DNA from 3 places in the Brevibacillus sp. HD3.3A genome. Region 3 is predicted to be linked to each of the others. Evidence: riboswitches for the same ligand, from Rfam matches in the RefSeq annotation. Region 3 holds a riboswitch; each other region holds the start of a gene.
What was found. Region 3 has a riboswitch for cyclic di-GMP ahead of HP435_RS27260 (methyl-accepting chemotaxis protein). Riboswitches for the same ligand answer to the same signal wherever they lie in the genome.

Region 1: it holds a riboswitch for cyclic di-GMP, as region 3 does, so the genes downstream of both, HP435_RS05605 (GNAT family N-acetyltransferase) here and HP435_RS27260 (methyl-accepting chemotaxis protein) in region 3, are expected to answer to the same signal.
Region 2: it holds a riboswitch for cyclic di-GMP, as region 3 does, so the genes downstream of both, HP435_RS08130 (methyl-accepting chemotaxis protein) here and HP435_RS27260 (methyl-accepting chemotaxis protein) in region 3, are expected to answer to the same signal.

What each region holds. Positions count from the first base shown of each region.
Region 1 is NZ_CP085874.1:1,092,222-1,099,424, reverse strand. It holds gene HP435_RS05635 (amino acid ABC transporter substrate-binding protein) at 1-203, opposite strand, end outside; gene HP435_RS05630 (DNA alkylation repair protein) at 417-1,124, opposite strand; gene HP435_RS05625 (AzlD domain-containing protein) at 1,179-1,514, opposite strand; gene HP435_RS05620 (AzlC family ABC transporter permease) at 1,505-2,179, opposite strand; gene HP435_RS05615 (TrmB family transcriptional regulator) at 2,261-3,079, opposite strand; gene HP435_RS05610 (hypothetical protein) at 3,185-3,367, opposite strand; cyclic di-GMP riboswitch class I at 3,562-3,645, shown strand; gene HP435_RS05605 (GNAT family N-acetyltransferase) at 3,970-4,434, shown strand; gene HP435_RS05600 (methyl-accepting chemotaxis protein) at 4,436-5,899, shown strand; gene HP435_RS05595 (sensor domain-containing diguanylate cyclase) at 6,134-7,203, shown strand, end outside.
Region 2 is NZ_CP085874.1:1,657,981-1,665,183, forward strand. It holds gene mqnC (cyclic dehypoxanthinyl futalosine synthase) at 1-631, shown strand, start outside; gene ytxC (putative sporulation protein YtxC) at 817-1,737, shown strand; gene thrS (threonine--tRNA ligase) at 2,070-3,983, shown strand; gene HP435_RS08130 (methyl-accepting chemotaxis protein) at 4,073-5,803, opposite strand; cyclic di-GMP riboswitch class II at 5,952-6,034, opposite strand; gene moaA (GTP 3',8-cyclase MoaA) at 6,223-7,203, shown strand, end outside.
Region 3 is NZ_CP085874.1:5,826,860-5,834,062, forward strand. It holds gene HP435_RS27250 (degradosome RNA helicase CshA) at 1-1,464, opposite strand, end outside; gene HP435_RS27255 (transporter substrate-binding domain-containing protein) at 1,774-2,631, opposite strand; gene HP435_RS27260 (methyl-accepting chemotaxis protein) at 2,732-4,705, opposite strand; cyclic di-GMP riboswitch class I at 4,778-4,878, opposite strand; gene HP435_RS27265 (methyl-accepting chemotaxis protein) at 5,101-6,558, opposite strand; gene HP435_RS27270 (formate--tetrahydrofolate ligase) at 6,878-7,203, opposite strand, start outside.

The sequences.
Region 1 (7,203 bases), 1.4 Mb from region 3:
ATTTTTTCGCCAGCAGCCCGGGCGTAATCGATATCGAAACCGACCAGCTCATTTTTTTCATCGCGAAAACCCATTGGCGCGAACTTGTCGTCAATCCCGATGATCAGCTTGTTCGCGTCAGCGCCTGTTTTTTGACTGCCGCAGCCGACTACCAATGAAAATACGGCTCCTACCAGCAAGGATAGCAAAGCAAATTTTTTCATGATGATTCCCCCTAGTCCGACTATCTCTATATTTTACTCTGATAAAGTGGTAATACGTTAACAAGGTATCATGATAGCACATCATCAGAAAAGAGTCGATACTTTAGCAAAGAAAAGCGAATATGAAAAAGATTCCAAATAAATAACGCCGGGATTTCTCCCAGCGTGCGCTTGTTTGTATGCGGATTCTCCCGCTCAATCACGGGATGCGAATTAGCAGATGCACGTCTTGCGCTTCTTGCCGATGGCTCCGCGCGCTACGATTTTTTCGATATACGCAGTCGCAAGCGGCACCTTGCACGCCGTATTGCCGACGTCGACGTGTACTTTCCCGATAGCCTCGGCAACTTCCACCGCTTCGGCATGCAGAGCAGGAACATAGGCGCCTGCCGCGATGACAAAATGATTCATCGTGTACCGCACCCGGTTTCGCTCCTCGTGCACGGTCTGTTGGACTCGCGCAAGCAATGCCCTGATCTCCGGCAAGTCCAACTGCTCGTCAGGAGCGATTGACAAGTAGTTCGCGTACGTGCTCCAGCCGCATGCGGCGATCATTTCTTCTTCCGCTTCTATCCACTCGCGGGCCAATTCCAGTGCGAAAGGGCTTTCTGCCGCCACTCCCGCTACCGTATACTCCGCGAGCATATACCAGTACGCCTGTCTGACCCAGCCTTGCAGTTGCTCCTTCGTCACCGTTTTTGGATTGATGGCCAGCCCTGCCAAATACATCGCATCATGATTGCCCGTCTCGTACAGAGCCTGCACCAGCTTTTGATCGCGCTTGACCTCTTTCACCAGCTTTTTCATATCGCCAATGCGTACGCCGAAGAACGGCTCTCTGGCGCCATGGCGCAAAAAAGTCTTTTTTGTCTGCTCGCTCCCCAGCGCTTCAAGCTTTTGCAAGACTTCTTCCACAGTCATGTCTTTCGCCCTCCCTTTTTCTCTAGCATAACCACTTCTGCATTGCTTTTGCCCTTATAGAATAGAAAAAAGGTAGCGCAGGACCATGATCGAAGCCATCCCCACGACCACCGTTCCCAGCAAGCTGCGCGTCCAGATCGCCACGAGAAAAGTCGGGATTGCTGCCATCAGCTCGACATTGGTCAACAGCGGAGCCAGCTTGCCTTCGTGCAAAAACAGCTCCTGTCCGACCAGCGCGGCCATGACGGAAATCGGCACATAATGCAGCCAGCGGACACCCCATTCGGGAAGCTGCATGCGAGACAGCACCATCAACGGCAGTACCCGCGGCAAAAACGTGACCAAAGCACAGCCAGCAATAATGAGAAAGACGTCCCATCTCACTTCCATCGTTCGATCACCATCCCGATTGTCGATGCGCAAAGCGTGGCAACGATGACGCCAAGGTTGCCCGGATACACGACTGATACCCCGACTGCGATCACGACGGCGCACACAGCCACGAGAACGTCCCGCCTGATCTGCAAGCGGCTCATCATCGCCAGAACCAAAAGCCCGATGAACATGGCTGGCAAGGCGAAATCAAGCCCCAGCCCTTCCGGATTGGCAATCCATTGCCCAAAATAGGCGCCTGCCAGGTTGGCGACGATCCAGTTCAAATAAGCCGTCACATTCAAACCGTGCATCCATTTTTCGTCGATCTGTTTTTTCTTCGCCGCTTCGTTAATGGCAACCCCGAAAGTTTCGTCCGTCAACAGCGAGCCTACCAGCATGTTCTTGAACGCTGACAGATGGCGAAAATAAGGAGAGAGAGCCGCACTCAGCAAAATATGGCGCAAATTCACAAACAAAATCGTAATGATAATTCCTGTAGCCGAGCTGCCCGCCGCGATCATGCCTGCCGCGATGAACTGTGCAGAGCCTGCGTACAGCAAAATGCTCATCAAAGCAATTTCCATGATGCTCAGCCCAGCCGTCTTTTCCAGGACACCTGCCGCAAATCCGATGCTCAAATAACCGAGCAAGGTCGGAATGCAATCTTTGACCCCCTGCATGAAGCTTCCCTGATCTCTTGCGTTCGACAACGTTTCTACGTGCAGTTGCTCTCGCCCCACTGTTCTCCCTCTCTCTCTTTTTCACTGCTGGTTAAGAAAGCTTTTTCCCGTAACCACCTGGTAAAGATCCGGTTTGTTTCGCCAAAGCGTCTCGACTTTTTCCGGTCCCAGCACCTTTGTCACTTCTGCAAACATAATGTCGTGGCGAATGTACTCGACAGCCACCAAAACGAGAGCCGGGTCCTTCGTTTTGACGGCCCAGGCAGCCGTATTTGGCGCAAAATTGGCGATCAGGACTTCCTCCAAATCTCGCGCCACGATCGTGAGATGCCCGCCCATGCGCTCTTCTGCGACATCTGGCGCCATGTAGTCATGGTGATACGTCGTTCCCACCCGCGTCTGTGCTTGCCCAAACAGCACGGTAAAAACAGAAATGCCTGCCTCTGTGCACGCATCTACACTTTCCTGGATAGCCGGCACCTGCGGCTCCCAGATCGACAGCCATACTTCTCCTGTCGCCTGCTTGATCATTTGCCGCATCTCCGTCAGCACCAGTTCGTCGCCGCTGATCCGGCGAATCACATCGACTTCTTGCTCAGACTCCAAAGCGGACAAGCTTTTTTCCAAATAGTCGAAGGACTGCTCGAACTGTCCACGCAATCTGCGAATCAACTCTCTGGCCGCAAGCGGCGCGTAAGTCACAGGCTCTGAAGGCACCGTATAGACCGCCCCTTTTTCCAGCAGCTTGCCTATGACCTCGTAAATCATCGAGCGCGGTACGCCGGAGCGCTTGCTGATTTCGTATCCGGTAATCGGAGAATGCTTCAACAAGCCAATGTAAGCCTTGCACTCGTATTGGGAAAAACCGAGCTTTTGCAACTCTTTGTAAATGTCGTCCATATCGTCCTCTTTAGTCGTTAGTCTTATACTCACTATAATGCCTCTCCCGCCAAACATGCAACAAAAAAAGCCCTCGGCATTCGAGAGCTTTTTTCACACATGCTGTTAAGCGATTTCTTTCACTTTAATATAAGAAACGTTTCGCACATTGATGACGATGTCGTCGTACTGGAGCCATCCATCTTTCTGGTTGGCGACCATCTGGATGATCTCTTCCGGTTCTGTCGTCTCAATGCGGATCACTTCTCCCCCTGAAAAGTGAAATTCGATTGTTTTCGTCTCTGCCATCCTCTCATCCCTCCTCTTCTCTCTATCTTTATCGGATGGATGGTAAAATTTTGTTACGCTACTCTTACCGTTACCTTAATTCTGACTATTTTTATAAAGAATTGGTTATTTTTACCCTACCAAAACTTGACAAGACTGTTTCTTTTGGATTATATTTTGCATGATTCGACATGACTATACATTTTTCGCAAACTGAATGACAAAGGCAAAGTCATCGAAAGGTGGCGACGCAAAACCACGGGTCTAAAGTCTTCGACCATGACAGCCGGGTTGCCATACATCATGTGCGTAATTGTGCGATGATGGTGACTGAAGGCTGTTCCCGTGTGTGGAATGGCCTTTTTTGTGTGAAAAACGTCTCGACGTTTTTCAGGAAATTGGATGTGGCCGCTTGCGGTCAACAAAACGGTCATGGCCGTTTTGTGTGCAATCTCATAGAAAGGAGGCGCCAGTCCATCTATCAACAGTAAACTTGTACATGAAAAAACAAAAGAGAGATAAAAATGGAGTGGAGTATTATGTACAAACTGGTTGATTCAGTAGAGTCTTTGGCGAGTTTTCACCAAATCAAGGAGAGCGTTTGGACCTCCATGGGCTTTGAAATGGAATACGTCAAAAATGGTTCCGATGCTTATTTGCTATTGTCAGAAGATGACGAAGCAGGCGGTACTTTTGAATTTACGCCACATGAAAAATCTTCTGCTTTTCTCCGCGATTTGTTTCAGGACGTGTTGAGCGCCGATATGAAAGTGGTGGAAGTAGACAGTTTCGCTGTCTTGCCGAAATACCGTGGAAAACTGGGACGTTGGGGCGTTGCCCTCATGATCGATTATGCTGAAAAACACGGTTATACGCATGCAGTCGGTTTAGCAGACCCGGCTTTTTTTCAGTTGATTAATACAAAATACAACGTCAAAGCGACACAAGTGAAGGATATGGTCTATTACAAAGGGGCGAACGCCATCCCGACCATTTTTCACCTGCAGGAAGCCTATACGAGCAAGGACCATCCCGCGTTTTCCTGGTATCAAACGCTTTGCAAACAAATAAAAGTTGAGGTTAGCTGACATGGAACTTTTACAAAGAAGAAATAATTGGGTCGTCATTGTTTTTGCAAGCATCATTACCGTGGTGCAAATCGTGAATCTCATCATGGGAGTGCCGATTTCCTTCGTCTTGACTGTGCTCGGTATTTTGTACGGAGTGCTGGCGCCGTTCGCGTATTTGTCCAATCGTCCGGCGTGGCGCGACAAAATGGCTCCATTCATGAAGTTTTTCAACTTCGCGGTAATCGGCATCTTCATGTTCATAATTACCGGGCTTGATCCTTGGCTGGTCAATATTATGACCATCATGTTCTTCGTAGCCGTCATGGGGATTTATCAGGACAGGCTGATCAACATTTTGACGATCGTGGCAGCGCTCGGGATCGTCACGTACTACTTCCTGACAAATGGCGAAGCGATTTTTTATACCTCCAATCCGGTTCATTTGATGTACTACCTGCTTACCTTCTGCTTCGTATCGGCAACAAGCATGATGCACGCGATATTCAACAACAGACTGCAACAGGAAAGCGAAGAACAGAAGCAGCAGGCGATCGCTTCCAAAGAATCGCTGCAACGCATTTTGGATCAGATCAACGAATCGCTCAGCTCTGTGCAGGAATACCAGGAGAATCTGAACAAGGTGACGGATGGCGTGAATGTCCGGGCAGTTGAAACCGTCGCTTCCCTTCAGGAAATCATGCGCTCCTTCTCTGTGCAAACCGACAACACAAACGAGCTGCGCCGCGAGATGGGCACGACCAATCTCCAGGTAGAAGACATGACTCGTTCTGTCACAGAGATGCACGATTACGTAGAATCGACGAAAGAAGCGACCAATGAAAGCGGCAAGCGCATCAATAACATCGGCAGCGACTTTGAACGCTTCATCAAGGACATCCAGGATACGAACCGACTGATTCAAGAGCTGAACAAAGAAACGGAATCGATTGAAAAAATCATCCAAACGATCTCCGATATTTCGGCACAGACCAACCTGCTCGCACTCAATGCCACCATCGAGGCGTCCAGAGCCGGTGAGCATGGCCGTGGCTTTGCCGTCGTAGCGGATGAAGTGCGCAAGCTGGCCGAGTCTTCCAAAGTATCCTCCGAATCGATCTCGACCTTATTGATGACGATTCGCGAAAAAATGAAGCTCGTTTCCGACATGATCTCCGAGTCCCAGGTGTCTTTTGAAAAGAACAGCGAAGGCATTATGGAGGTCCAAGAAATGTTTACAAACGTGGACAACTACATGCACAACTTCGCGGAAAAAACCAAAAATCTGCAAGAGTTCATCGTCCACGTGCACAGCATGATCCAGGAAGTCAATGCAAAAGTCGAAGTCAACGCAGACATTACCGACAAGAACAAGGAAAGCCTCGAAGAAGTTCTCGTGCTCGTCTCTGACCAAAAAGAAGAGATCGTCAAAGTATCTGGCGGCTTCGAAAAGATCGAGCAACAAATTCGCGGCTTGAACACGTAAAAACCATTGGCAAAAATTCCACTGAAACTGTCCTCTTTTGAGGGCAGTTTTTTGCATTTATGGCAATAATGTTACCTAATTGTTACAACTGTGAACGAACCTCAACTTTTTTCCATCAAATTATTTTTTCTGCATAGCATGTCCTCCTGGTATCGCTTATAATACACATGAATTTTTTCCGTTTGCTTTCCTTCCATCATGGATCGATCCAACGCAAAGAGAGGCCATAGCCATATGCCTGTTATACATCGTTTCAAGCTGAGCCCGGGGAAAAAGATTGGTCTGACTGCCCTTCTGACGGGTCTGGTTTCCTTGTCCATCGTGTTGACGGTGACAATTTTGCTCGTCGCATCTTATCAGTCCAAGAAGAAGTCACTGATTGATACCACGCTTACTTTGAACTATTCAAGCGCAAGCAAAATGAGTCAAATGATCAATTCCTTGTTCATCTCCATGCGAAGCAGCTTGCGTTATTCCGCCTCAGTCGTAATCGACCACCCCTCGCAGACGCAAAAAGAAGCCGACGAACATCTGGATATCCTTCGCAAAAGCAGCAACTATTTCAATTCGCTAACTGTCGTGGATGAAAACGGGATTATCCGCACCGTTTCTCCGGCGTCCATCGGCACAGTCGGCCAACACATTATCACCAAGGAAGGCAACTATGCCTTGGAACTGAAAAAGCCCTACATTTCCTTGCCCTACATATCTGCGAGAAGCAACCGCCATATTTTGTTCATGAGCGAGCCGATCTACGACAAAGAGGGCAAATATCGCGGCTTCATCGGCGGAACCATCTACCTCCAGGAGCACAACATCATGAACATGATTTTCGGCAGCGCGGCAACGGATACGACCGGATCTTCTTTTTCCATCGTCGGCTCCAACGGGCAGTTGCTGTTCCATCCGGATGAACAGTTGATCGGAAAAGATCTCAAATCCAACCCCGTCGTAAGGAAGCTGATGGCTGGGCTAAGCGGTCATGAACAAATGGCGAGCATACAGGGTGGGCAGTTGCTGGCCGGGTATGCACCTGTTGCCGAAAACAGCTGGGGCGTCATAGTCACCTCCCCCATCGAATTTGTCTACAACGAGTTGCATAGTCAGGTGAGACTGATGCTGGCATATTTGCTGCCCCCCTCCCTGCTTTTGCTCCTGATCGTCATCAAGCTGGCCCACACGCTTGCCAGACCTTTTGTCCAGCTTGCCGACCTGATGAGCAAGATGGGCTCGGAAAAAGTAGAGCTTCCCCAAAACCGGCATCACTGGAACCGGGAAGCTGATTTGTTGACCAAAGCTTTTCG
Region 2 (7,203 bases), 2.0 Mb from region 3:
AGAGCTGAAGGCAGCGGGGCTGGATTCCTTGCCGGGAGCGGGCGGAGAAATTCTCGACGACCGTACGCGCCGCAAAATTTCCCGTTTGAAAGGCTCTTGGAAAGAGTGGATCGATACGCAAAAAGCTGCTCACCGCATCGGGTTGCCAGGTACGGCGACGATGGTAATCGGCTTTGGCGAGGAGATGGAGGAGCGCGTGCTGTCTTTGCTGCGCATCCGTGAAGCACAGGACGAGACGCACGGCTTCAAAGCGTTCATCGTCTGGACGTTCCAGCCGGACAACACCAACATGAAGGCCGTCAACAACACGCCGGAAGAATACCTCAAGTCTTTGGCGATCAGCCGACTCATGCTGGACAATATCGAAAACTTCCAATCTTCCTGGGTTACCATGGGCCCGCACTACGGCCAATTGTCGCTCTCTTACGGAGCAAACGACTTCGGTCAGACGATGATGGAAGAAAACGTCGTTTCAGCCGCCGCATGTACGTACAAAGTGAACACCAACCAGATTCTCGAACTGATTCGCGGAGCAGGCAAAATCCCTGCGCAGCGCAATACCCAGTACGACATCCTGCGCGTGTTCCAGGACGGCGAGATGGCAGAGAAAGATTTTGTGATGCAAAACTAATTGATATACCAGCTGTTTCCACGCGCTGCTTGATCACCAGCCTTTGTCAAAGGGGAAGTGATGAGGGAGCGCGTTTTTTATATGGAACGACCCTATTTTCCAATCCCCGGTTTCCAATCGTTTAAAAGTATATCGCCAATCAAGGGACATATACTGTAACTACAATTGCGGTTGGGGGGATGAAAATGCAAACGTATCGCGTATTGCTGGAGAATGTCCCTGAGCATAGTGGCACGTATCGCGTGATCGTAAACGAAATGCTGGAGCGAGTCAATACGGCCCCGGTGCGCATTACATACAAGGAGCAAGAGCAGGAGGACTACTGCACGTTCCTTTTTCAAAGCTGGTGCGAAGAAGAATATGATGCGCAGACGATAGAGTGGGCGAGAGCTTTTGTGGCATTGACGTTGGCAGAGTGGGTGACACAGGTCAAGGAAGCGGACATCATGCAGGAAATGGCTGCCGATCTGTTGGCGGCAGAACAGCTGGAAGAAGAATGGGGAGAAATTTTGCCTTACATCGAGCGCATGTGCCAGGAAATCGAGCAGGATGGCCGCGAGCTTTTGGCTGCCACGACCCGCAAGGCCAATGTTTACCGCAAGGCGTTTTTGTATCTGGAGCAGGAGCGGACGATCAACGTCCTGGGTTTCATCCGGTTCCGGCTGCAAGAGCATTGGAACGAGCTGTTTGAACTGGTGGAGTCCGGGATTGACGAATATCTGGAAGACAAGCAATACCAGGAATTTGTCGAGCTGTTGCGCTACTTCATCGCCGTGCAGGAAGTGAAACAGGAAGTGGTCCATGTTGTTCCTAGTGTGGACAAACCTTTCCATCTTTATGACAAACAGGGAGACCGTCTCTGGCTGGAGCAGCTGGATTCCGTGCTCAGCATGGACGAACAAAAGTGCCGGGACGAGGATTATTTGGTCAGCGCCTTGGTTACACTGGCTCCTGAGAGTATCGTGCTGCACATGGCTGGCGACAGACCGGGGCTTGCGCAAACGATACGCAGCATTTTCGACAGCCGGCTGATTACGTGCCATTCCTGTTCATTATGCATTGGGCAAAGACGTGTACTTGACGGGAACAATCCGAGTCCACTATAATAAGCAACAACAAACGTATATGGCTTACAAATACGATGAGAAGGACATGGACGATATGAAGATCGCTCTAGAGAGGCGGGCCTAGGCTGGGAGCTTGCTGCGAGATCATATGGATCTACCCCCTTCGAGTAGCAGCCGGGAACGAAGCGCGTTTGCTTCCACTATCGGTTTGCCGGTTCCCATACCGTTATCATGTCATGAGGAGTCTGTTTCGGTGTTCCTTTTTATGCAAACAGACTTGAACTAGGGTGGTACCGCGAGAATGCACTCGTCCCTTTTTGGGATGGGTGTTTTTTATTTTCTCAAAAACAAACAGGAAGGAAGAATCCAAGGTGGCACAAATTAACGTAACATTCCCAGATGGCGCAGTTCGTCAGTATGATGCTGGGATCACCATCGAAGAGATCGCAGGCTCGATTAGCGCAAGCCTGAAGAAAAAAGCAGTAGCCGGTAAAAAAGACGGCAAAGTGGTGGATTTGTACACGCCACTTGAGGATGATGCAGCGATTGAAATCGTCACTCTCGATACACCGGACGGATTGGAAGTATATCGCCACAGTACCGCTCACTTGCTCGCCCAGGCTGTACGCCGCATCTACGGCAGCGAAGTGAAATTCGGTATCGGTCCCGTGATTGAGGATGGCTTCTACTACGATATGGATATTCCGGTAGCACTCTCGCCCGAGGATTTGGGCAAGATCGAAGCCGAAATGGAAAAAATCGTGAAAGAAGATTTGCCGATTCGCCGCAGAGTGGTGAGCCGCGATGAGGCGATTCGAATCTTCTCCGATCTGAACGATCACCTCAAGCTGGAACTGATTCGCGATCTGCCAGACGAGGCTACCATTACTTTGTACGAGCAGGGCGAGTTTTTCGACCTCTGTCGCGGCCCGCACTTGCCATCGACTGGCTTCATCAAGGCGTTCAAGCTGATGAGTGTAGCAGGCGCATACTGGCGCGGAAAAGCGGAAAACCAGGTGCTGCAACGCGTATACGGTACAGCTTGGCCGAAAAAAGCCGACATGGATGAATATCTGCACTTCATCGAAGAGGCGAGAAAACGCGATCACCGCAAACTGGGCAAAGAGCTAGGATTGTTCATGTTCTCCGAAGAAGCTCCAGGCATGCCGTTCTACCTGCCATACGGCTTCACTGTCCGCAACGAGCTGGAGCAATTCTCCCGCCGCCTGCAGCAGTTGGCGCAGTACACAGAGGTGCGCTCTCCGTTCCTCATGAACGAGCGTCTCTGGAAAGAGTCCGGCCACTGGGATCACTACAAGGAAAACATGTACTTCTCCGAGGTCGAGCACGCGACTTATGCGCTGAAGCCGATGAACTGCCCTGGACACATGCTGATTTACAAAAATGCGATGCACTCCTATCGCGACCTGCCAATCCGCTACTCCGAATTTGGTCAGGTGCACCGCCACGAGTATTCCGGCGCGCTGAACGGCATGCTTCGCGTTCGGACTTTCTGCCAGGATGACGCGCACGCTTTCGTTCGTCCTGACCAGATCCAGAACGAAATCAAGAGCATGATTCAACTGATCGATAAAATTTACAACGTCTTCGGCTTCGAATACAGCGTAGCGCTCTCGACTCGTCCAGAGGATTCCATGGGCTCCGACGAACTGTGGGAAACTGCGGAAAGCTCCTTGAAAAAGGTGCTGGAAGACTTGGAAATGCCTTACGAGATCAAAGAAGGCGACGGCGCTTTCTACGGTCCGAAGATCGACTTCCAAATTACTGACGCGTTGAAACGCCGCCACCAATGCGGAACGATCCAGCTCGACTTCCAGATGCCAGAGAAGTTTGACCTGACTTATATTGGCCAGGACAACGAGAAGCACCGTCCGGTTGTCTTGCACCGTGCGATGTACGGCTCGATGGAGCGCTTCATCGGCATCCTGATCGAGCACTATGCCGGGGCGTTCCCAGTATGGCTGACTCCGGTTCAGGCTCGCCTGATGAACATCAGCGAGGTACACATTCCTTATGCAGAGCAAGTCAAAGAAAAACTGCAACAAGCAGGAATCCGCGTGGAGCTGGATGCGCGCAACGAAAAAATCGGCTACAAAATCCGCGAAGCGCAAGTGCAAAAAATCCCGTACATGCTGGTCATCGGTGAAAAAGAGATGGCTGACGGCACACTGTCTGTTCGCAGACGCGGCGTAGGCGACGAAGGTGCCATGACTGTGGATGCCTTCGTGGAAAAAATCCGCGCTGAAATCAACGAAATGAAGTAAAAACAACAAAACGGTCATGAAAAAGGGCAGTCTCTTCCGCGATGAAGAGAACTGCCCTTTTTGCTTTTTTCGTGATTCGTGAAAGGAAATTACAGAGCGGACTCCAGGCGGGACAACAGGGAGACGACCTCGCTCGATGCCTCCTGGAGCAAGAGATACGTTTGCTGCGCTCCCGCCAGATCTTGAGCCTGGTACTGCTCGACGGCTTGCTTGGCGTAAGCATGAACCATCCGGTGCGGCTCCTCAAGCTTTTTGAAGATCGGATTGTTTCGCACTTGGGCAGACAACTCGCCATAGTACCAGTTCCCGAGACGGCATGTGTGGTGGGAGCCCATTTCGCTTGCGTTCAAGTGCTCCAAGCCCAAAAACATGTTGTAAATTTTCCATTTCCACAGAAGATGGTCGGTTTTTGCCACGCGGACGATGTCTTTCGAGCTGAGCTTGACGTTGATCGTAAAGAACGTTTTGCGGTAATCGTCCATTTTTCGGCTCAATTCCAAAATCAGCTGGGCCGTATCCTTGGCGATTTCCTGCGAATGCGCGCTCAAGTCAAAAATCGTGGAGTTGCGGCGGGCAATGTCCGTTACGGAAGAAGCCTGCTCCTCGGTCATGGCGGCAATTTGCGAGGTCGATTGGCTGATTTCCTGCATCGCGGTCACAATTTTGTTCAAGGCGACGTCAGCGTATTGGGCCTCACTCACACAGCGCTCAACCAGTTTGCCTGTATCGTCCATTTGCTGGGTCACCTGATTGGAGACATGCTGCAACGATGCCATATTGGTTGTAATTTGGCTGATTTGTTCTTTTGTATGCTCGGCCAATTTGCGAACTTCTGAGGCGACAACGGCGAAGCCGCGCCCCTGGTCGCCTGCCCGCGCAGCCTCGATACTGGCGTTGAGGGCGAGCAGATTCGTTTGCTCGGCGATTTCCCGAATAATATGCACGACATCCTGGGTCTGGTGAATCTCCTGATCGAGCTTGTTGACGCGGCCCATGACCTCTTCGAAGACGCGCCCGACTTGCCGGATGTCTCCCAGCGCGGCATTGATGATCTGCCTGCTCTGTTCTGCGGAGTGGACGGCATCGTCCGTTCCTTCCGCCACCTTGATAGCGTGGTTGGCCACTTCCTGAATGGAAGCGCTCATTTCTTCCGTAGCTGCTGTCACGCTGTGGCTTTCCTCAATTTGTTCGTCCATGCCCGAGATGAGCTGTTTGGTCGTATCGAGCTGTGTCATATGATTCAACATGTCGGAGATGCCGAACAAAAATGATTTGAACGTCTCTTCCATATATACTTCCACGATCAGTTGCTGATCGAACGCTGCCAGTTTTTGGACGGATGTGACCATTTGCATCATTTGATGCGGCTGATGGCTCCATTTTTCCATCAAGATCGATGTCATGATCTGAATCAACATATGATGAGCGGAGATAAAATGATCGGCTGTCAGATGAATGCGGCTGTGAACTTGTCCAATCACAATTCTCGTCTTCACGTATTCGTAATCCACATTCGCCTGCAGAAACTGTTCAAGATACAACTCCAATGTGTGTTTCAATTTTCCTAGTGTTGAGTGGTCGAGAATCAGTTTTTGCAATTGATCAACAGCCGTGATTGCGCCGTAAAATTGGTCGACAATCTTCGCTTTAAAGGGCGAAAGCGTTTCGGCAGCATTTTTGACATGGGCGAGCGTGTCTTGATCCACCCCTAAAAAGGACAAGCGCTCCTTTACTCGTTCTCCTACTTGATCGATGTCAGTCGTGTGAGAGGATTTTACGTACTCTGTCCATGGCTTTGTTTTCTTCGTAAAAAATTGCATGCAGACCTCCGGATTCTTTGCTTTTCTCTTTTTTAGTCGTTCGCTTCAAAACGGGGGAAGAGAGCATACGTCAATGGTGCTTTGGTGAGTGAATTGGCGATAGTGGACACGACAAATGTTCTGGGATAAAATAAACCGACCCTACAGCAATAATAGGGTCGGTTGCACTACTCACTCCCAGCCATTCAAGTGCCCACATACAAATCGCTGATCATCGCTTCCACTTTCAGTTATACAATTTCACAATATATAGTCATATTAGCTTATATTAATTCAAAAAGGGAATAGCAAAAATGAGCTATTTACACTTTCAAGCAAAATATTATGGTTTTGCATAGGAACAACCAGGCGAAAGTGCAGGAAAGCTATTACGCCCGATCGTGGATATGATACGCTAGGAAAAAGGAGAGTGACAGCCAATGCCAGAGCAGTCGCCACTCGTTGATACACGAAATCGCCCTCTCCGCGATTTGCGTATTTCCGTGACAGACAAATGCAATTTTCGTTGCAGATACTGCATGCCTGCGGAAATTTTTGGACCGGACTTTGAGTTTTTGCCGCAGCACAAGCTGCTTTCATTTGAAGAGATTGTTCGACTGACCGACATTTTCGCCTCGCTTGGCGTCCAGAAAATCAGAATTACAGGCGGAGAGCCGCTCATGCGCAGAGGCTTGCCTGTGTTAATTGAAATGATAAAAAAAGTAGCAGGTATTCACGACATCGCTATGACCACCAACGGTTCGTTGCTCGTCCGCCACGCGCAGGCTCTGAAGGAAGCAGGACTTGACCGCGTGACAGTCAGTCTCGACAGTCTGGACAACGAGCGGTTCGGCACATTGAACGGCAGGGGCTATCCGGTAGAAGCTGTGCTGGACGGCATACGGGCGGCGGCTGAAGCAGGTCTTGGCGTGAAAATCAACATGGTCGTGCAGCGGGGAGTGAATGACCAAGATATTTTGCCGATGGCCAAATACTTCCGCGAGCAGGGGCATACTTTGCGCTTCATTGAATTTATGGATGTCGGAAACTCCAATGGCTGGAAGCTGGATCAGGTCGTGCCGTCCAGCGAAATCGTCCGCATGATTCACCAGGAGATGCCGCTTGTTCCGATCGAGGCAAATTACTTCGGGGAGGTCGCTTCGCGCTATCGCTACGAGGACGGGGATCAGGAGATCGGGCTGATTTCTTCTGTGACGCAAGCTTTTTGCTCCACCTGTACCCGCGCCAGGCTGTCCGCAGAGGGCAAAATGTACAACTGCTTGTTCGCTTCTGCGGGAGAAGACTTGCGCGAGCCGCTGCGAAACGGAGCGAGCGACGATGAGATCAGAGCGCAGATTCAGACGATCTGGACCAAGCGCGATGAACGATATTCAGAAGAGCGGCTGGATGAGACGCCTGGC
Region 3 (7,203 bases):
GCGAGATTCTCCACTGCGCGGACGGGAATCGCCGCTGCGAGGACGGAACTCTCCACCGCGTGGACGAGGTGGGCGTTTGCTTCCAAAGCCGGAGCCAGAACCGTATCCGCCTTTGCCTTTCGGGAACGCTTTTTTCTTGCCGACACGCAGAGGCGCTTCTTCTGTCAGGCGAACCGGAGTTTGATCCGGCTCTTTGGTCAGCAGCTTGAGTGCAGCAGATACGAGCGTCACGGAATCGATATCTTCCAGCAATTGCTCGGCCAATGTTTTGTAGGCGCTCAAGTCATCGCGGCCTGACGCCTCCAAAATTTTCTCCACGGTCAAACGTTGTTGACCTTCCAGCGCTTCGCTCATGCTAGGCACAGAACGACGCTCCATACGGCGGTTTGTCGCGCGCTCGATCAGACGCAGGTGGTCGATCTCGCGGGAAGTGACAAACGTGATGGCAAGACCAGTCTTCCCGGCACGACCAGTACGGCCGATACGGTGAACGTAGCTTTCCGAGTCTTGCGGAATGTCGAAGTTGAAAACGTGCGTAACGCCGCTGATATCCAGACCGCGGGCAGCTACGTCTGTCGCAACCAGCACTTCGATCGTACCTTCCTTGAACTTGCGCAGCACGCTGTCGCGTTTTGCCTGGTTCAAATCGCCATGGATTCCTTCAGCGCCGTAACCGCGCTTGGTCAGAGCCTCGGACAGTTCATCCACTCTGCGCTTGGTACGACCGAAAATGATCGCCAATTCAGGGGAATGAATGTCAAGTAGACGACACAGAACGTCGAATTTTTGCTTCTCGGCAACTTCCATGTATTGCTGCTCAATGTTTGGCACCGTTACTTCTTTCGGTTTGACGGAAATCAGCGTCGGCTCGCTCATGAACTGCTGGGCAATTTCCTGAATCGCTCTCGGCATAGTTGCAGAGAACAGCAAGGTTTGACGATTGTCAGGAACTTCTTGCAAAATTTCCTTGATATCGTCGATGAAGCCCATGTTCAGCATTTCATCTGCTTCGTCCAGAACAACGATCTCGATCGCATCGAGGCGGATCGTTCTTCTTCTCATGTGGTCCATGAAACGGCCAGGCGTCGCTACGATGATTTGCGGGCGCTTTTTCAGCGCCTTGATTTGGCGGGTAATGTCTTGACCGCCGTAAATTGGCAGAGCGGAAATGTTTTTGAACTGGGCAATTTTGTTGATTTCCTCTGCTACCTGCACAGCCAGCTCACGGGTCGGCGTCAGTACAACCCCTTGAATATTGCCGTTGTTTTCATCCAGGCGCTCAACCAGCGGAATACCGAAAGCAGCGGTTTTTCCTGTACCTGTTTGCGCCTGTCCAATCAAATCGCGGCCTTGCAAGGCTACAGGAACAGTTTGCTCCTGAATGGCTGTCGCCTCTTCAAACCCCATGTTGCCAAGAGCTCTCACAATAGAATGATGCAATCCAAAATCAAAAAAAGTAGTCAATGAACGTCAGTCTCCTTTTACTTTACCTTCTTCTATAAAATTCTCACTAAAAAAGGGCACTATTCCTTACAGCCGGAACATGCCCTTTTATCTCCGATTGTACATAAGCACCCTACAAAGAACATAGCTGTAATCGTATCATGCATCTGGCAAAATTGCAAACGGGATTTATGCCCATTTCCCTTTTAGTATCAACCGATTTTTGTCAGAATATACGGCGAAACACATAAAAAACAAAACAGCCCTGCCGGGACACTCCAGACAGGGCTGCTGCTTTGCATCATTGCGATCGATTATTCGACTCGACGCTTATTTTACCCATTTGTGGAACAGCTCATCGAATTTTCCTTGCAGCTTCATTTCGTCCATCCACACATCGAGATAGCTGGCAAAAATAAAGTCGCCACGCGGAATCATGTACGCCTTTTCGCTGCGGGTAAACGGCTTGTCGGTCAAAGCAGCGTACAGGCGGGAGTCTGCTTTGGAGTAAACCATCGCTTCAATCGTATCGGTGATCATGACATCGTACGTGCCGTTTGCGACAAGGCCCGGGATGTCCAGATTGTTTTGCACGACAGTCACGGTCGCGTTTTTCAAATAGTCACGCACGAACTTTTCATTGGTGCCGCCCGGATTTACCCCGATTCGCACTTCTTTCTTGTTAATGTCGGCCAGGCTCTTGTACTTGTCCTTGTCTTGCGCGCGAATCAACGGCGCTTTGCCAAATTCGATGTACGGATCGCCCATGTGCGCTTTTTTCTGCCGATCCGTGTTGCGTGTCACGCCGCCTACCGCGATGTCGAATTTGTTTGCCAGCAGATCGTCCATCATCGTCGGCCATGAAGTCTGCACAAAGCGCGCCTCTACGCCCAGGCTTTTGGCGAACTCTTTCATGGCGTCAATGTCGTAGCCTTCAAACTCGTTCGTCTTCGGATTCAAATATGTGAATGGCTTGTAGTCCCCAGGCGTTCCCACCACAATATATCCTCGTGCGATGATCTCGTCGAGGCGGGACTCAAACTTTTTATTGTCCTGTTTTTTGGCCGCTTCTACCGCCACGGCTTGTCCATTCGGTGTTCCCGCAGTTGCGGCAAACGCTCCGGTTCCAGTCATCAGCAATGTTGCAGCGAGTGTGCTCGCCACCATTCTTTTGGTCCACTTGTTCATCGGTTTCTTCTCCTCCTGGTTGTTGCTCTCTTTGTTTGTCTTGCTTTGTTCAAACTGTCTCATCCCTTATATCGCATCCCCCCTTTAACAGGGATGGGACCTACAGGCTAAACTTGCCAACCCCTTGTTGCAGTTCTTCCGTCACGGCGTTCAAATGCTCGACGGAACGGGCGATATCTTGAATGGCCTGAAGCTGCTCGGCTGTTGCCTCCACAACCTTTTGGGCATCAGAAGTAGCGAGCTTCGCGATGTGATGCATTTCATCCACCGAGGCGCTCACCTGCTCGGAGCCTGCGGACATTTCTTCCGATGCTGCTGACACCTCCAAAATATGGGCAGCAACATTGCGGGAAGACTCCAAAATATGCGCAAAAATTTCCCGGACTTCTTCAATCATCGTGATTCCTTCGTGCGCTTCGCGGTTGCCTGTGTTCATCACTTCGACGGCATGACGGGTATCCTGTTGGATTTCGTGAATCAGTGTCGCTATTTTCGCAGCCGATTCCTCGGATTGGTGAGCGAGATTTTTCACTTCTCCGGCCACGACGGCAAAGCCTCGTCCATGCTCGCCAGCCCGCGCAGCCTCAATCGACGCATTGAGAGCGAGCAGGTTGATTTGCGACGTCAACTGGCTGATCGTATCGAGAATCCCTTCGATTTCCTTGGAGCGGCTGTTCAAACGTTCGATGGCCTCAGTTGCTTTGGTTGTTCCTTCGCCGATGCTGCCCATTTGCCGCACCGCCTGCTCCACGACAGTCGTTCCTTGCTCAGCCTGTTCCGAAGCCTCGCGCGCCGCCTCGGAAACATGCGCAGATGTCTCGGCGATTTTCACGATCCCTGCTGCCATATCATTCATGGACAGCGCGACATCTTTGGAGCTGGTCGCCTGCGCTTCCGCTCCGCCTGCAATTTGATTGATCGATTGCCCGATGCGATTGACGTTTTCCGTCGCATGCTCAATGCCTGCCGATACTTCCTGAGTAAAGCGCAGCACCTGCTCGGAAGATTGCGATACCCCCTCAATCAGACCTTTCAAGTGCGCAACAGTCTGGTTGAAGTCACGGGAAAGCACCGCAAGCTCATCCTTGCCGTCTACCGTAACGGTCTGCGTGAGATTCCCTTGCGCCACCACATTGACCACTTGGTTCAGACGCTGAATCGGTTTCACCAGGCGAACAGACAGCCAGTATACGAAAATGATCCCGAGCGCCAACACAACCAGTGAAATCGCAAGCAGCTTGATCGACAGCTCATTTACCGGAGCGTGCAAATCTTTGACCGGAGCCGTGATGAATACGCCCCAGTTCAGTTTCGTCGATGCGTACGAGGAGAACTGCGCCGTTTGCTCCTGCTGGTATTGAATAATTCCATGCCCGCCTTGCTGCGTCGCTTCAAATGCCGTTTTCAGCTCAGGAATGTCGCTTTCCAGCACGGATTGCTTCAAAATAAACTCGCTATTCGGATGCCAGATATACGTTCCTTTTTTGCTGACGAGAAAAGCATAGCCGCTGTGCCCGAATTTCTCTTCGGAAACCGTTTTTTGAATCTCATTGATTGGGATAGTAGAGCCGACATAGCCGTATTGGCGGTTGTCTTTCATCAATGGCAAAATGACCGTCACAATGTTATTGCCTGTCCGTTGGGAAACAACCGGCTCGGATACGATGATTTTCCCTTCGCCTTTTCCTGCTTCCTGAAAATGCGGACGGTCGGAAGGATTGGTTTCCTCTCCTTTGAAGTTGATGACCTTTTTGCCGCTCAAGTCATAGGAAAAGAAAAACGTTTCAAACTCAGGGTTTTTCTTTTGCGCTTCCTGAATCAGCCTCAAGTCATGCTCGAAATTGTTGTCTGAGGACATCATCTCCCCGACTGTTTCCACGATTCCGATTTTTTCCTGGAAGAAGCTGTCGATACGGATGGATAGATTGCTGGCTGTCAGTTCCGCTTCTTTGTCCAGGCTCGATGATAGCAATTGCGAAGAGCTGTAGTAGCTGGCCCCGCATACCGTGCCCAAGCTGATGATCAAAAGCAGGCACATAACGACAATTAACTTTTTCTTTAGACTTGATTCCATCACACGGTGTACCTCCTATCCTTTTTTTCACAACAAAAAAGACTGCCACCCGGACAGCCTTTTTGCGTTCGGCATGGCAACCCGGCTATCGTAGCAGCAGAGAAATGCAATCTGCTTGCCTTAGACCCGTGGCTTTGCGTCCCTGCCTTTCAACAGGTTTGCCTTTGTCATTTTTTGTCGTATTTTGTTTATAAATTTACTATAGCACACGAAAGTAAAAATGTGGGTTAACTTTCAAATAATGCCTTGGATTTTTTTCCACACGAAATCTTTACCCGATTTGTTTGATAGCTAAACTACTTTTCTTGCATAAAATTACAAAAAAGCCCCTCCAAGTAAACCATTGTGCGCTTTTCACGCCATGTCTACTTAAAGGGGATGCTATCAGATCATAGCTACTTCCCAGACTCCACAGCCAAGCTGCTTAACGTATCGGTAAGCAGCTCCAACTCTCTAAAGCTTGCCACAATTTGTTCAATCCGTTCTGTTTGTTCGTCTACACTCGCCAATACTTGCTCTACAGACGCACTGGATTGTTCCGTTACGCTATAAATCTGGGTGATTTCATCCACAATCCGCAGCGAACCATTCTCCAACGCATGAATGAGCGTCTCAACCTCGCCCGCTTGAATCACAACGCTATTCGCGTTATTTGTAATTTGTTTTAATATGGATTCTGTGTGCTGCGCAGCGTTTTGACTGTCTACAACAGCGGCTTGTCCGGTAATGATTTGCTTGGCAAGGTCGCTTGTTTTATTTTGGATATCCACCAATATGCCTGCTATTTCTTCCGTCGATTGCTGTGAATGGACAGCCAGCTTCCTCACTTCATCAGAAACCACGGCAAAACCCCGCCCGTGCTCTCCCGCACGCGCTGCTTCGATGGCAGCATTCAAGGCCAGCAGGTTGGTTTGGTTGGAGATCTCGCTAATCTTGGAAAGAACAGAACCGATTTGCTGATTTCGTTCATGAAGCTCGTTCATCAACGTCACGGTTTTATCGATGATCGTACTGATATGAGCCATTTGTTTCGTTAGCGTCGACACCTGTTCATTTCCTTCTTCCGTTACCTTCACAGTCGCTAATGTTAAATCTTTCATGCGCTGCGAACTGGCGGCTACTCGCTGAACTCCATGATTTGAATCTTGTACGGAGTTGGAGATATCGCCGACACTTGCTGCCTGCAGTTGCACGCCTTTAGCCACCTCGGAAAAAGACGTCAATACTTCCCGAGAGACGCGTTCCGTAAAAAGGACATTATCTTTTAGCGACAAGCTGAATTGTTTAAGCGTCTCCACCGAATGTAACACCTTACCAAAAATTTGCTCGATTTGCTGTTTAGCAAACAGCGTTTCCTTATGCCGGCTTTCCGCTTGCAAATACACGTTCTCGTTAAGCTTTGCGACATAGATCGTGATGATGGCAACCACGACGAGCGGAACATTATTTGCATCTGCATAAACATTCAGATATTGACCTAGATTCGCAGTAATGATGGCTACAACTGACATCGCAATAACAGGGCGATAGTTGGGATAAAGAGATACAAGAGCGAGGTACTCGAACAAATTTAGCATACTCCTCTCGGCTGTCCGGGGAAAAGTAAGCAAATGCATAACACAAATAAGAGAAAGGACGCCAACCAAGACATACGGAATGAGCAAAATGGTTTTCGCTGCGCGGTTCATCCACATCAGCAGCAAACAAATCCCGGCAAACACGAACCACTGAATGACAAAAGCAAGGCTTAAACCTCGTGTTATATCGATCGCTACTTGCAGTACTACCATAAGCCATCCAATGCAAATGACAATTTTATTGCGCTGCTTGGTAATCAATGTTTTTTGATCCACATGGCACCTTCCTCTTCATCTTAGAAGTATGGAAAAGATGGATGAATGAGTAGCTGTGAGCCTCCTTTCCGCTATGCAACTGATAATCTGAGGCAATTTTCCCAACTTTCGAGAAAAAAATAGAAAAACACCGTCTGTTTTTGGTAGAATTTTGGTTTCCAGCAAAACCTCCAAAACAGATAGGTGTTCTCTTCTATGATAACGAAAGAAAGCTCCCATGATCAACTACAACCGGGTTTGCAGGCTTGTTTAGCTCTGCCTAAGCGCGAAAAAAAGCTGACACTTTGTTGCCCGTGTCAGCTTTTTGCCTTTGTGTTGCTTAGCTCAGTCCCTCTACATGGCCGTGCTCATCCACGTACAGCGACTCGGCTGCCGGCTTTTTCGGAAGTCCAGGCATCGTCACCAGGCTTCCGGTGAGCGCCACGATAAAGCCTGCCCCCGCCGAAATCCGCACCTCGCTCACCTGAATGGTGAAGTCTACAGGTGCTCCCAGCTGGTCAGCGCGATCTGTAAACGAGTATGGTGTCTTCGCCATGCAGACAGGCAGATGGGCAAGCCCCATGTCTTCGATCTTTTGCATCGTCTTCAATGCCAATGGCGAAAAGACTACGCCAGAACCGCGGTAAATCTCCTTCACGACCGTCT